One region of the Mesobacillus sp. AQ2 genome, then DNA from elsewhere that is predicted to be linked to it. Evidence: riboswitches for the same ligand, from Rfam matches in the RefSeq annotation. Region 1 holds a riboswitch; the other holds the start of a gene.

Region 1 (5,056 bases):
AATAATGCATCAAAATCTTCCGGCTTGACGTTGTCAATGCTTTCATCAATCTTGACTTCGGCTTTTCCCTGCTTGCCTTTTACCGTCTTCCCCTTTTCTTTTTCGATCGTCATAACCTCATGTCCGGCTTCTGTAAATGCACGAGAAGGCTCGAGATATTCTGCGTCTTCAAATAAGTCTGTTATTAAACAGGCAATTTTCTTACCCATTGATTCAACATCTCCTTTAATAAATTCTCCACTATTAAATCTTCCCTGTCTGGAGAGGACAAAACATCAATAAACACTTCCACTTTTTACAATAAAATTATGTAAATAGACCCATCTTAAGTTGAAAGCAAAAAAAAGATTTTATATTTGCGTAATTCGTCTATAATTTATTTAGGACATCTTTAGGGAGAGAAGGAGCACCATGAAATTTGGTTATATCAATGTAATGGAGGAAGTGGTTTCGACTCTTGTCAATGTGTTGATGATGAGCCCCGATTACCAGACTTTCTGCAATTGCCAGAAGTGCCGTAATGATATCATCGCCATCAGCCTGAACACTCTTCCAAGCCACTATGTCACTACGGAAGATGGCCGAAAGATGGTTTATGAACAGCTAAACACTCAGGAGAACAGGGCCTGGATCAATAAACGGATCATCAGTGCCATCCATCTAGTCGGAAAATATCCGAAACATTAATAAAAGCTGCCTAATGACAGCCTGGTCGCCCAGGCCTGTCAACGGCAGCTCTTTTTTATATATTCTGTGTATCCATACGTCTGGCGAAATCCACGAACCGGAACTTGTCGGGACGATGCCTTGACTCGGTATACTGGAAAAGTGTCGCATCATCGAAATAAATATAGTTTTTCACGATGACAATCGCATGGAATCCTTCCATATCCAGAAGCTCCCGATCCTCTTCACTCGGTTCCTCAACCGTGAATTCCTTTTTGGCAAAACTGATTTTTTTATCCAGTTCCTGCTCAATATATTCAAAAATCGAATTCTCGCATTTTTGGCGTGACAGGCCTGGCACATGCCTTTCGACGATAAAATCCTTATCGAGGATGACCCGTTCTTCATCAATATGCCTGACTCTCTTCACCTTCCAGACCATCTCATCATTGTCAACATTCAGTTCCCTCGCGATATCCGCTCCTGCCTGTTCGAGATCAAACCCATCCACAGTCGTCTTTGCTTTTCCGCCCATATTTTTCGCGAGTTCTTTAAAACTGATTAGCCCGGAAATCGGAAACTGGTGCCTTTTCAAATCGAGCACGAGTGAGCCTTTGCCGCGGATTTTTTGGATAAAGCCATTTTGTGCGAGAAGATTCAGGGCTTTGCGAATTGTTTCGCGTGATGTCTGATACATTTCGGCAAATTCATTTTCAGATGGCAAAATTGTTTTGGCGTGGTAATGCCCCTCCTGGATTTGTTTGGCGATTTCTTCATAGATCAATAAATACTTTTTCTGCATATCATCACCCGTACCTTGTCTGATTGCTACCATTTTACCTTTTTTTCGAATAAAAGAATATTATAGACTATCCTGTTTACTTTTTATAAAAATTCACCGTTAACCGCCGATAACTATAGAGACTATTTTTTTCCCAACCTTTTATTAAAAAAAACACCACAAAAATTGAGAAGATTGTTTATAATTGTTCTGTAAGGTGTTCTTAATATGGAACTATTTTATCAGATTTGTTATGATATAACTATAAATTGACAAGGTGTGTGGATACTGTGATTGGTGAACGCGTCAAAAAACTTAGACAAGAGAAAAGAATGTCCCTATCCGAGTTGGCTGAGCAAGCTGGCGTCGCAAAGTCCTATTTAAGCTCTTTGGAACGGAATCTGCAAACGAATCCTTCCATTCAATTTCTTGAGAAGATCGCTGGAGTCCTGAATGTCCCGGTTGATCAATTGATCCATGAACAAGTCGATAAAGAAAATATTGATTCTGACTGGGTTAATCTTGTGAAAGAAGCAATGGATTCCGGAATCAGCAAAGACCAGTTCCGTGAATTTCTCGAGTTCAACAAATGGAAACTCAATAATAAATAATCACAAGGGACAGCCATTTCGCTGTCCCTTTTTTGTAAAATAAAAAGCACCTCTGTAAGGAGCTGCCCGAGTATATAACGATTATCTTTATGTATCCTTTACTCCTGCCTATTGGTCATTAAAAATTTCCTGATTTCTTCTTTATTTATTCCCATCTCCAATGCTTCCATGATCAGCTGCATCCATTCTGTATCCAATTCTTCGAAAATTACCTGTTCTTTAATCAAGTTCTTCCCCCCAAAATACAGTTAGTATCCCAGGCGGCCCGGCCATCATAGTACTTTTGTACCTTAGATCCGTGACTTTGCGTCCTGGTTTTTCAACCAGTTTGCCTTTATCTGTACCTTTTTGCTTAATCGTTTACTCCCAATGTCATTGTACCTTGTTCTATATATTTAACATGTAAATATTTGTCGGCGAATTTCTGGAACTATCCTTCTTTTTCTTCCAAACAATTACAAATTTATGAATTAAAACATTATTTTTCTGAAAATTTAAATCTTTTTACTAGTATTTTTTGTCGCATCCTATCCTTAAATGTTGAACTCTTTTTTTACATTCACCCCCATAAATCTGAAGATAAGCCTTTGGACTGTGAAGTTTTTGGATAGGTTTGCCTTTTCCCGCGATGCTTTAGGACTACTTTTTCAAGGCTGATGGCATTGAAAAACGGGTACCTTGTTAAATCATTGCCACACACCGGACATAGCCATTCACCCTGTTCACTGCTGCTAAACGAGGGACGATTGCATCGATCGCAGTTTTTTCTGTACATTGCCATTTGCCTCCTTAACTCGGTACTACTACACTCCATTCGAGTATAGTTCAGAGGAACCATTTTTGAAAAAGTCCATAATAAGGCGAATTTTCTTAAAAAAGAACAATAATCGTTCTTTTTTAAGAAATTCCTTCCATTCTCATACTATTTCGTATTTTTTAAAGAATCTATTTGTTCGTTATAATGAATACAGTTGATTTTAAGGAGATAACTAGATGAAGGTTGGAGAGAAGATTAAAAGATTAAGATTGGAAAGAAACTATTCTATTACTGAACTTTCTCAAAAAGCGAATGTTTCCAAGTCATACCTCAGTTATATCGAAAGAGGCATTCAAGAAAATCCTTCGCTCCAGGTTTTATCACGACTTGCCCACAATCTGGATACGTCTGTGGAGAACCTGATGGGCCAGCAAACAAAAAGGATTGATTCGATCCCCGTTGATGAGGAATGGATCGGACTTGTTGACGAAGCAATAAAAAATGGGATCAGCAAAGAAGATTTTTCTTATTACCTTGATTTCATGAAATTCAAGAACCGTATTGATAAAGAAAAGTAGCGAGTATTATAAAATACAAATTAAGAATGCATCTTAGACCAAAATACCAAAAAAAACAGCCTTAATGGCTGATTCTCTGTTTGGAAAGGCTGGCGGCAATCTTCGCTCCCACCCTGGCGTTATTTTTGACAAGCGCGATATTAGCAACAAGGCTCTTTCCCTCGGTCAGTTCTTTAACCTTACCCAGCAGGAATGGGGTCAAATGCTTGCCGTCTATATGCTTTTTCTTCGCTTCTGCCAGTGCTTTTTCGATTACGTCAGCTATGAAACTTTCTTCCATTGCATCACCTTCAGGGATCGGATTGGCAACGACGATTCCACCATTGAGCCCAAGATCCCATTTAGTTTTGATCATATCCGCGACAGCCTCGGGAGTATCGAGGCGGAAGTTTACATTATACGGGCTCGTCCGTGTATAGAACGCTGGCAATGAATCGGTACCATAGCCTACAACAGGTACACCATGGGTTTCAAGATACTCTAGAGTCAATCCCAGGTCCAGAATCGACTTGGCGCCTGCACATACTACTGCTACATTTGTTTTTGCCAGTTCTTGCAGGTCGGCAGAAATATCCATCGTTGTTCCCGCTTCACGATGTACACCGCCAATTCCTCCTGTCACAAATACCTCTAGATTTGCCAGTTCTGCGCAGATCATTGTGGCTGCCACTGTTGTTGCTCCATTTTTACCGGTTGATAACAGATACGCGAGGTCCCGTCTGCTGGTTTTTTCTACATTCTTGCTTTTGCCCAGGTACTTCAGTTCTTCATCCGAGAGCCCGATCTTAATTTTACCATCAAGAATGGCAATGGTTGCAGGAACCGCCCCATTATCACGGATGATCTGCTCTACCTCCCTTGCTGTCTGGACATTCTGTGGATAAGGCATCCCATGTGATATAATCGTAGATTCCAGAGCAACGATCGGTCTGCCCGCGTTCTTCGCTTCTATTACTTCCTGTGAAAAATCAAGCCACTTCTCCAGCATGTTGTACCTCGCTTATTTAAAGTTTTGTTTGAAAGTTTCGAGTAACTGTTTATTATTCAAGATGGGGTTCACTGTTTCGATCGACTGTAAGGTAATAATCGAACAGGCCATCCCGATCTTACAGGCATCCTCAGTCGGGATTCCATTAAGATGGGCATAGATGATCCCGGCGACGAGCGAATCACCCGCTCCAGTCACATCGATGACAGAGATCGCTGGGGGTATCAGGACTCCAGCTTCACCTTTTCTTGTAAAATAGATCAATCCTTTATCTCCGCGACTGATGACAACCTTTTCGACACCTTTATGTATGATGATCTCTGCAGCCCTGAAAAAGTCGCCTTCGTTTTCAATTGTGATGCCCGAAATCGCTTCCGCTTCCTCCTTATTGGCAATCAGCCAGGTAACCCCCAGCAGGTTGTCAGGCAATTTCCTCGCTTTCGGCGATGAAACAGGTGTGATACAAAGCTCTATGTTTTCCTTGCGGCATCGCTCGATAATCCGCTCCAGCACATCTGCCGGAAAATTGGTGTCCAGCATGATGAAATCCGCTGAAGCAAAATAACCCCATTTGGGATCGATGAATGCTGGAGTGATAGAATCATAGACTGACATCTCGGCTAAAGCGACAGTCATTTCCCCATCATGGTCCAGGACTGCCGTATAGGTCCCAGT
Region 2 (5,056 bases), 1.8 Mb from region 1:
CTGCAGTCCCTTTATGGTAATTAGCGGATAAAAGCAGAGTGTTTTCCGGGTTCACGCTCACATGGCAGGGAGATGCTCCTGGAGCAAGCTGTGAATCGATGAAAGATAATTTTCCGGAGTCAAGAATGTTGAAGCCTGCAACTCCTCCGGAATCACCTTCTTTTGCGACTGCATAAAGGAAGCGGTTGTCATCGCTGATTGTCAGGTAAGTAGGGTTTTCCAGAGCTGCAGCTGGTTCCACATCAAGGATTTTTCCATTTGCCGCATCCAATGTGAAAGAATAGATCCCCTCGCTGTTGCCTTTTGTATAGGTACCGAAATAGCCTTTGAACTTTTCATGGGTTGCCATTATGAATGCCTCCAATTTAATTCGCGTTAATACTATGGTTTATAGTCTAGCAAAAAAATCATGGCAGACAAAATGTTACGTCCACCATGGTAATGGGTAAAATAAACATGAGCATTTTTGGTATTGGGATGTTAGGTTTTCTGACGAAAATCTGGACTTTGGACTTTAGAAGGGATATGCTCTTTTTTGAATAGTTTTTCGTGAATTAGGAGGGTTATCATGAGCTTGCAAAAGCAGATAATTGAAGATTTGAATGTGCAGCCGCAAATTGATCCCCAGCAAGAAATCAGGAAAAGAATCGATTTTTTAAAGGAATATTTGCTTACATCAAGGGCGAAAGGGTTCGTTCTAGGCATCAGCGGCGGCCAGGATTCCACTCTGGCGGGGAAACTTGCGCAAATGGCTGCGGAGGAATTGCGGTCAGAAGGCAAGGATGCCAAATTCGTCGCTGTCAGACTTCCTTATGCGGTGCAAAAAGATGAGGATGATGCTCAGAAAGCACTGGAATTCATCAAGCCGGATCAAACGATCACCTTCAATATCCAGCCTGCTGTCGACACCTTCAATACCCAGTTCGAGGAAGCGATTGGCGAGAAGATGACAGACTTTAACAAAGGAAATGCAAAGGCAAGGATCCGGATGATCACCCAATATGCTATCGGCGGGCAGGACGGCTTGCTGGTGATTGGGACAGACCATGCTGCTGAAGCAGTAACCGGATTTTTCACAAAATACGGGGATGGAGGAGCTGACCTGCTGCCGCTTACCGGCTTGAACAAGCGCCAGGGCAGGGAACTGCTCAAAGCATTGAATGCAGAATCAAGACTGTATCTGAAAGAGCCTACCGCTGACCTTTTAGACAACAAGCCGCTTCAATCGGATGAAACCGAACTTGGCGTCAGCTATGAAGTAATCGATGATTATCTTGAAGGAAAGCAGATTGATGAAGCAGCAGCAGCCAAAATTGAGGGCAGATATCTTGCTTCAGAGCATAAACGGCATGTTCCAGCGTCCATGTTTGATTCATGGTGGAAGGAATAAGCACAAAAAAGGCCTGGCTAAGATTTTCGATCAAAAGCCAGGCTTTCCTTTTTATTCAGTTTGCGCAATAGCTAACTGTGGCGCATCCTCTTTGTCTGTCACTTTGTCGATTTTATCGGTGAACATCTGGAAGACCCGCTTTTTTTCTTCCAACTCCTTGATATACTCTTTCAAATCATTGAATTTCTCCTCAAATGGCTGATGATACAATTCGCGAATCTTCCTGTTCAGGTCCGGATTCACTGTCGACTGGACAACCTGCTTCGTGATGTTAAATTTATATGTATACACTTTAAGCTCATTTTTTACTTCGTCATACTCCGCATCTATTTCTTTAAGAATCTCTTCAATTTCTGCTTTCCATTCATCTAGCGACTTTTTAACATGCTGTTCCATAAGGATCCTCCTGCCATTCGCCTGTAATAAAGCTTCTTCCTTTTATTCTAGCAACTGAACTTTACATAGAGATTGCTGGGATATTACATTGTGAAAACAATGCGCTAATCAAAGTTGGCGCCTGAAAGGGTTGTCTATCTTTCATGCGCTCACAAAGTTATAGGAAATTAGACTCATCTTTGTAATTAATTGGCGAATTTTGTTGAAAGTATGGTTCTAAAGTTTTATATTTTAAGTAGAACTGAAAAAGGCAAACTTATCGAAAGGTGAGGACGCAAAGCCACGAGTCTAAGGCCATGCTGCTAGGATAGTCGGGTTGCCAATAAAAGATCGGATGAGTATAGAACATATCGGTGAATGGTATTGGTTGACTGTTTGCCAAAGGAAATCCGCCGTCTTTTTTGGAGGATTTTTTTTATTCTTCCTGGTCCATTCTGCACAATCATGCAAAAAGAACTGAATTTCACGTTTGCCGAGTGTGAGAAAGGATAAATAAAACTTAAGTATCTTGACAGGACGAGTGAAAATAATCCTTTTGGCAGGTTTTGTTTTTAGGAAAAAGGATTTTTGAAAAATAGAATGGAAGGTGGAGGAAACGTTGACTGTATTGTTTGGGACGGTAGAGTACTTTGAACGGGAGATAGAGTTTCATTTAACAGATGTTGAAAAAAGGGAAAGGTTCCAGGAAGAAATTCAGCAGATACAAATGAAGCTGGAAGAAGAGCTTCGGAATGATTTCATCTGTGACGAGAGGCTAAGAAGGGAATGCCTTGAGAATCTATCAAATGCATGCAGTAAATTAACTGAAGATTATGTAGTTTGATAACTGCTAAAATATGAAAGCCTGTGGTGCGGACCACAGGCTTTTTCTATTGATTAAACATTTTCGATGATCGTTGCGACACCCATTCCGCCGCCTATGCAGAGGGTGGCCAGTCCGTATTTTTGTTCTCGTTTCTTAAGTTCGTGGATGAGTGTGACTAGAATTCTTGCTCCGCTTGCTCCAATTGGGTGGCCAAGCGCAATGGCACCGCCGTTGACATTTACATTCTCCTCGCTCATGCCAAGTTCCTTCATGACGGAAAGAGCCTGTGCCGCAAATGCCTCATTCGCCTCTACTAAATCGATATCCGTTAACTCCATTTCCGCTTTCTTAAGGGCTTTCTTAACAGCGCTAACAGGCCCAATACCCATGATGGATGGATCAACGCCCGCAGAAGCATTCGCCTTGATGGTTACAAGTGGAGTAACTCCTAGTTCTTTTGCTTTTTTGCCACTCATCACCACAACTGCAGCTGCGCCATCATTGATTCCAGAAGCATTGGCTGCGGTTACGGTTCCGTCTTTCTTGAATGCAGGCCGTAACTTGCCAATCTTTTCAAGAGTGCTGCCGAATTTAGGATGCTCATCCTGATCGACAATAATAGGATCGCCTTTACGCTGTTTCACTTCTACAGGGACGATTTCATCCTTGAAACGTCCAGAAGTGATCGCTGCTTCTGCCCGGTTCTGGCTTTTGACTGCGAAAGCGTCCTGTTCATTGCGCGAGATTTCATATTTTTCGGCAAGGTTTTCGGCAGTAATACCCATATGGTAGTCATTAAATGCACATACGAGTCCATCGCCAAGCAATGTATCAACGAGTTTTTGGTCGCCCATTTTGAAGCCTTCTCGCGCACCTTTGAGAACGAAAGGCGCCTGGCTCATATTCTCCATTCCGCCAGCGACAACGATATCGGCTTCACCTGCTGCAATTGCTTGATATGCCAGGTGAACGGCCTTCAAACCTGAGCCGCATAGTTTATTGATTGTCATGGATGGGCATGTCTCTGGAAGTCCTGCTCTCATGGCAGCCTGGCGTGCCGGATTTTGACCAAGCCCGGCTTGAAGGACATTTCCCATGATGACTTCATCGACGGAATCAGCACTAATATTTGCTTTTTCCAATGCAGCCTTAATAGCGGCCGCTCCAAGATCAACTGCAGATACCTTTGAAAAAGCTCCGCCAAAAGCTCCTGTAGCGGTCCTGACCGCACTTGCAATCACAATTGAATTTTCCATTTTTACTGCCCCTTCCGAATTAAAGTTAAGAAAGGGGGAATTGCTCCCCCTTTGTTGTTATTATTATACTAGTCCAGTTAACTTGTAGACTGCAATAATGAAGAATACAGCCAATGTTTTTATTACAGTAATAGCAAAAATATCTTTATAAGATTGTTTATGAGTTAATCCGGTAACAGCAAGCAAAGTAATAACTGCACCGTTGTGAGGAAGTGTATCCATTCCGCCTGATGCCATCGAGATGACACGGTGCATGACTTCTGGCGGGATATTGAATTCTGTGATTGCCTTCATGTAAGTATCAGCCATTGCACTCAAAGCAATCCCCATACCGCCTGAAGCAGATCCAGTCACACCTGCAAGAGTTGTAGTCGTTACTGCTCCATTGATGAGCGGATCTGTGAATGTTGTTGAAATTCCTTTACTCACAACAGAGAATCCTGGAAGAGAGGAAATGACTCCGCCAAAACCGTATTCAGCCCCAGTATTCATCGATGCAAGCAAGGCACCGCCTATTGCAGTGTTGACTCCAACTTTAAATCCTCCGGTAACCTTCTTCCAGTCATATAAAAGAGTAGCCAGGATGCCAAGAATCAACGCCAGTTCAACGGACCAGATTCCAACTACTCCAGCCATCTGGACCGTACCATAGGATTCAAGACCAATCTTTGAAAAATCAAACCCATTCGGATACCATTTTGGCAGATTCACTGTGAAGAATTTGTTAGCTACACCAACAAGCACTAATGGTACGAATGCAAGTACAGCTCTTATTGTGCTCGTTTTAGCAGTCATGTCAATGTTGCTGACACCTTCATCTAGTGCCTCAGCTTCTGCTGCAGCAGCGGATTCTGCATTATCAAATCCGTAGAAACCTTCGCCGCGTTTTGCAGCTCTCTTTCTAAGAGTTTCAAGATAAAGCATGCCTAATGTGAAAACAAGGATTGCACCAATGATCCCGAGGGCAGGTGCCGCGTAAATATCAGTCCCGAAGAAGCTTGTTGGAATAACGTTTTGGATCTGGGGCGTGCCTGGAAGTGCGTCCATCGTGAATGTGAACGCTCCAAGGGCAATCGTTCCCGGAATAAGCCTTTTAGGAATGTTCGCTTCTCTGAATAAGTTTTTAGCAAAAGGATAGATGGCAAATACCACAACGAACAAGCTAACCCCGCTGTATGTTAATATAGCGCCCATCAACACGATTGCTAG

What was found. A riboswitch is a leader RNA that binds a small molecule or an ion and turns the genes downstream of it on or off. The one in region 1 is predicted to bind cyclic di-GMP.
Region 2: linked by a shared signal. The riboswitch ahead of QNH36_RS20105 (hypothetical protein) and the one ahead of QNH36_RS04945 (anti-repressor SinI family protein) in region 1 are both predicted to bind cyclic di-GMP.

Annotation. Positions count from the first base shown of each region.
Region 1 is NZ_CP126080.1:994,411-999,466, reverse strand. It holds gene QNH36_RS04965 (type 1 glutamine amidotransferase domain-containing protein) at 1-209, opposite strand, end outside; gene QNH36_RS04960 (late competence development ComFB family protein) at 412-687, shown strand; gene treR (trehalose operon repressor) at 743-1,468, opposite strand; gene QNH36_RS04950 (helix-turn-helix domain-containing protein) at 1,738-2,058, shown strand; gene QNH36_RS04945 (anti-repressor SinI family protein) at 2,157-2,285, opposite strand; cyclic di-GMP riboswitch class I at 2,315-2,401, opposite strand; gene QNH36_RS04940 (hypothetical protein) at 2,618-2,833, opposite strand; gene QNH36_RS04935 (helix-turn-helix domain-containing protein) at 3,052-3,393, shown strand; gene QNH36_RS04930 (pseudouridine-5'-phosphate glycosidase) at 3,455-4,378, opposite strand; gene QNH36_RS04925 (carbohydrate kinase) at 4,394-5,056, opposite strand, start outside.
Region 2 is NZ_CP126080.1:3,992,478-3,997,533, reverse strand. It holds gene QNH36_RS20120 (lactonase family protein) at 1-349, opposite strand, end outside; gene nadE (NAD(+) synthase) at 569-1,390, shown strand; gene QNH36_RS20110 (hypothetical protein) at 1,442-1,786, opposite strand; cyclic di-GMP riboswitch class I at 2,026-2,110, shown strand; gene QNH36_RS20105 (hypothetical protein) at 2,385-2,609, shown strand; gene QNH36_RS20100 (acetyl-CoA C-acetyltransferase) at 2,663-3,847, opposite strand; gene QNH36_RS20095 (GntP family permease) at 3,911-5,056, opposite strand, start outside.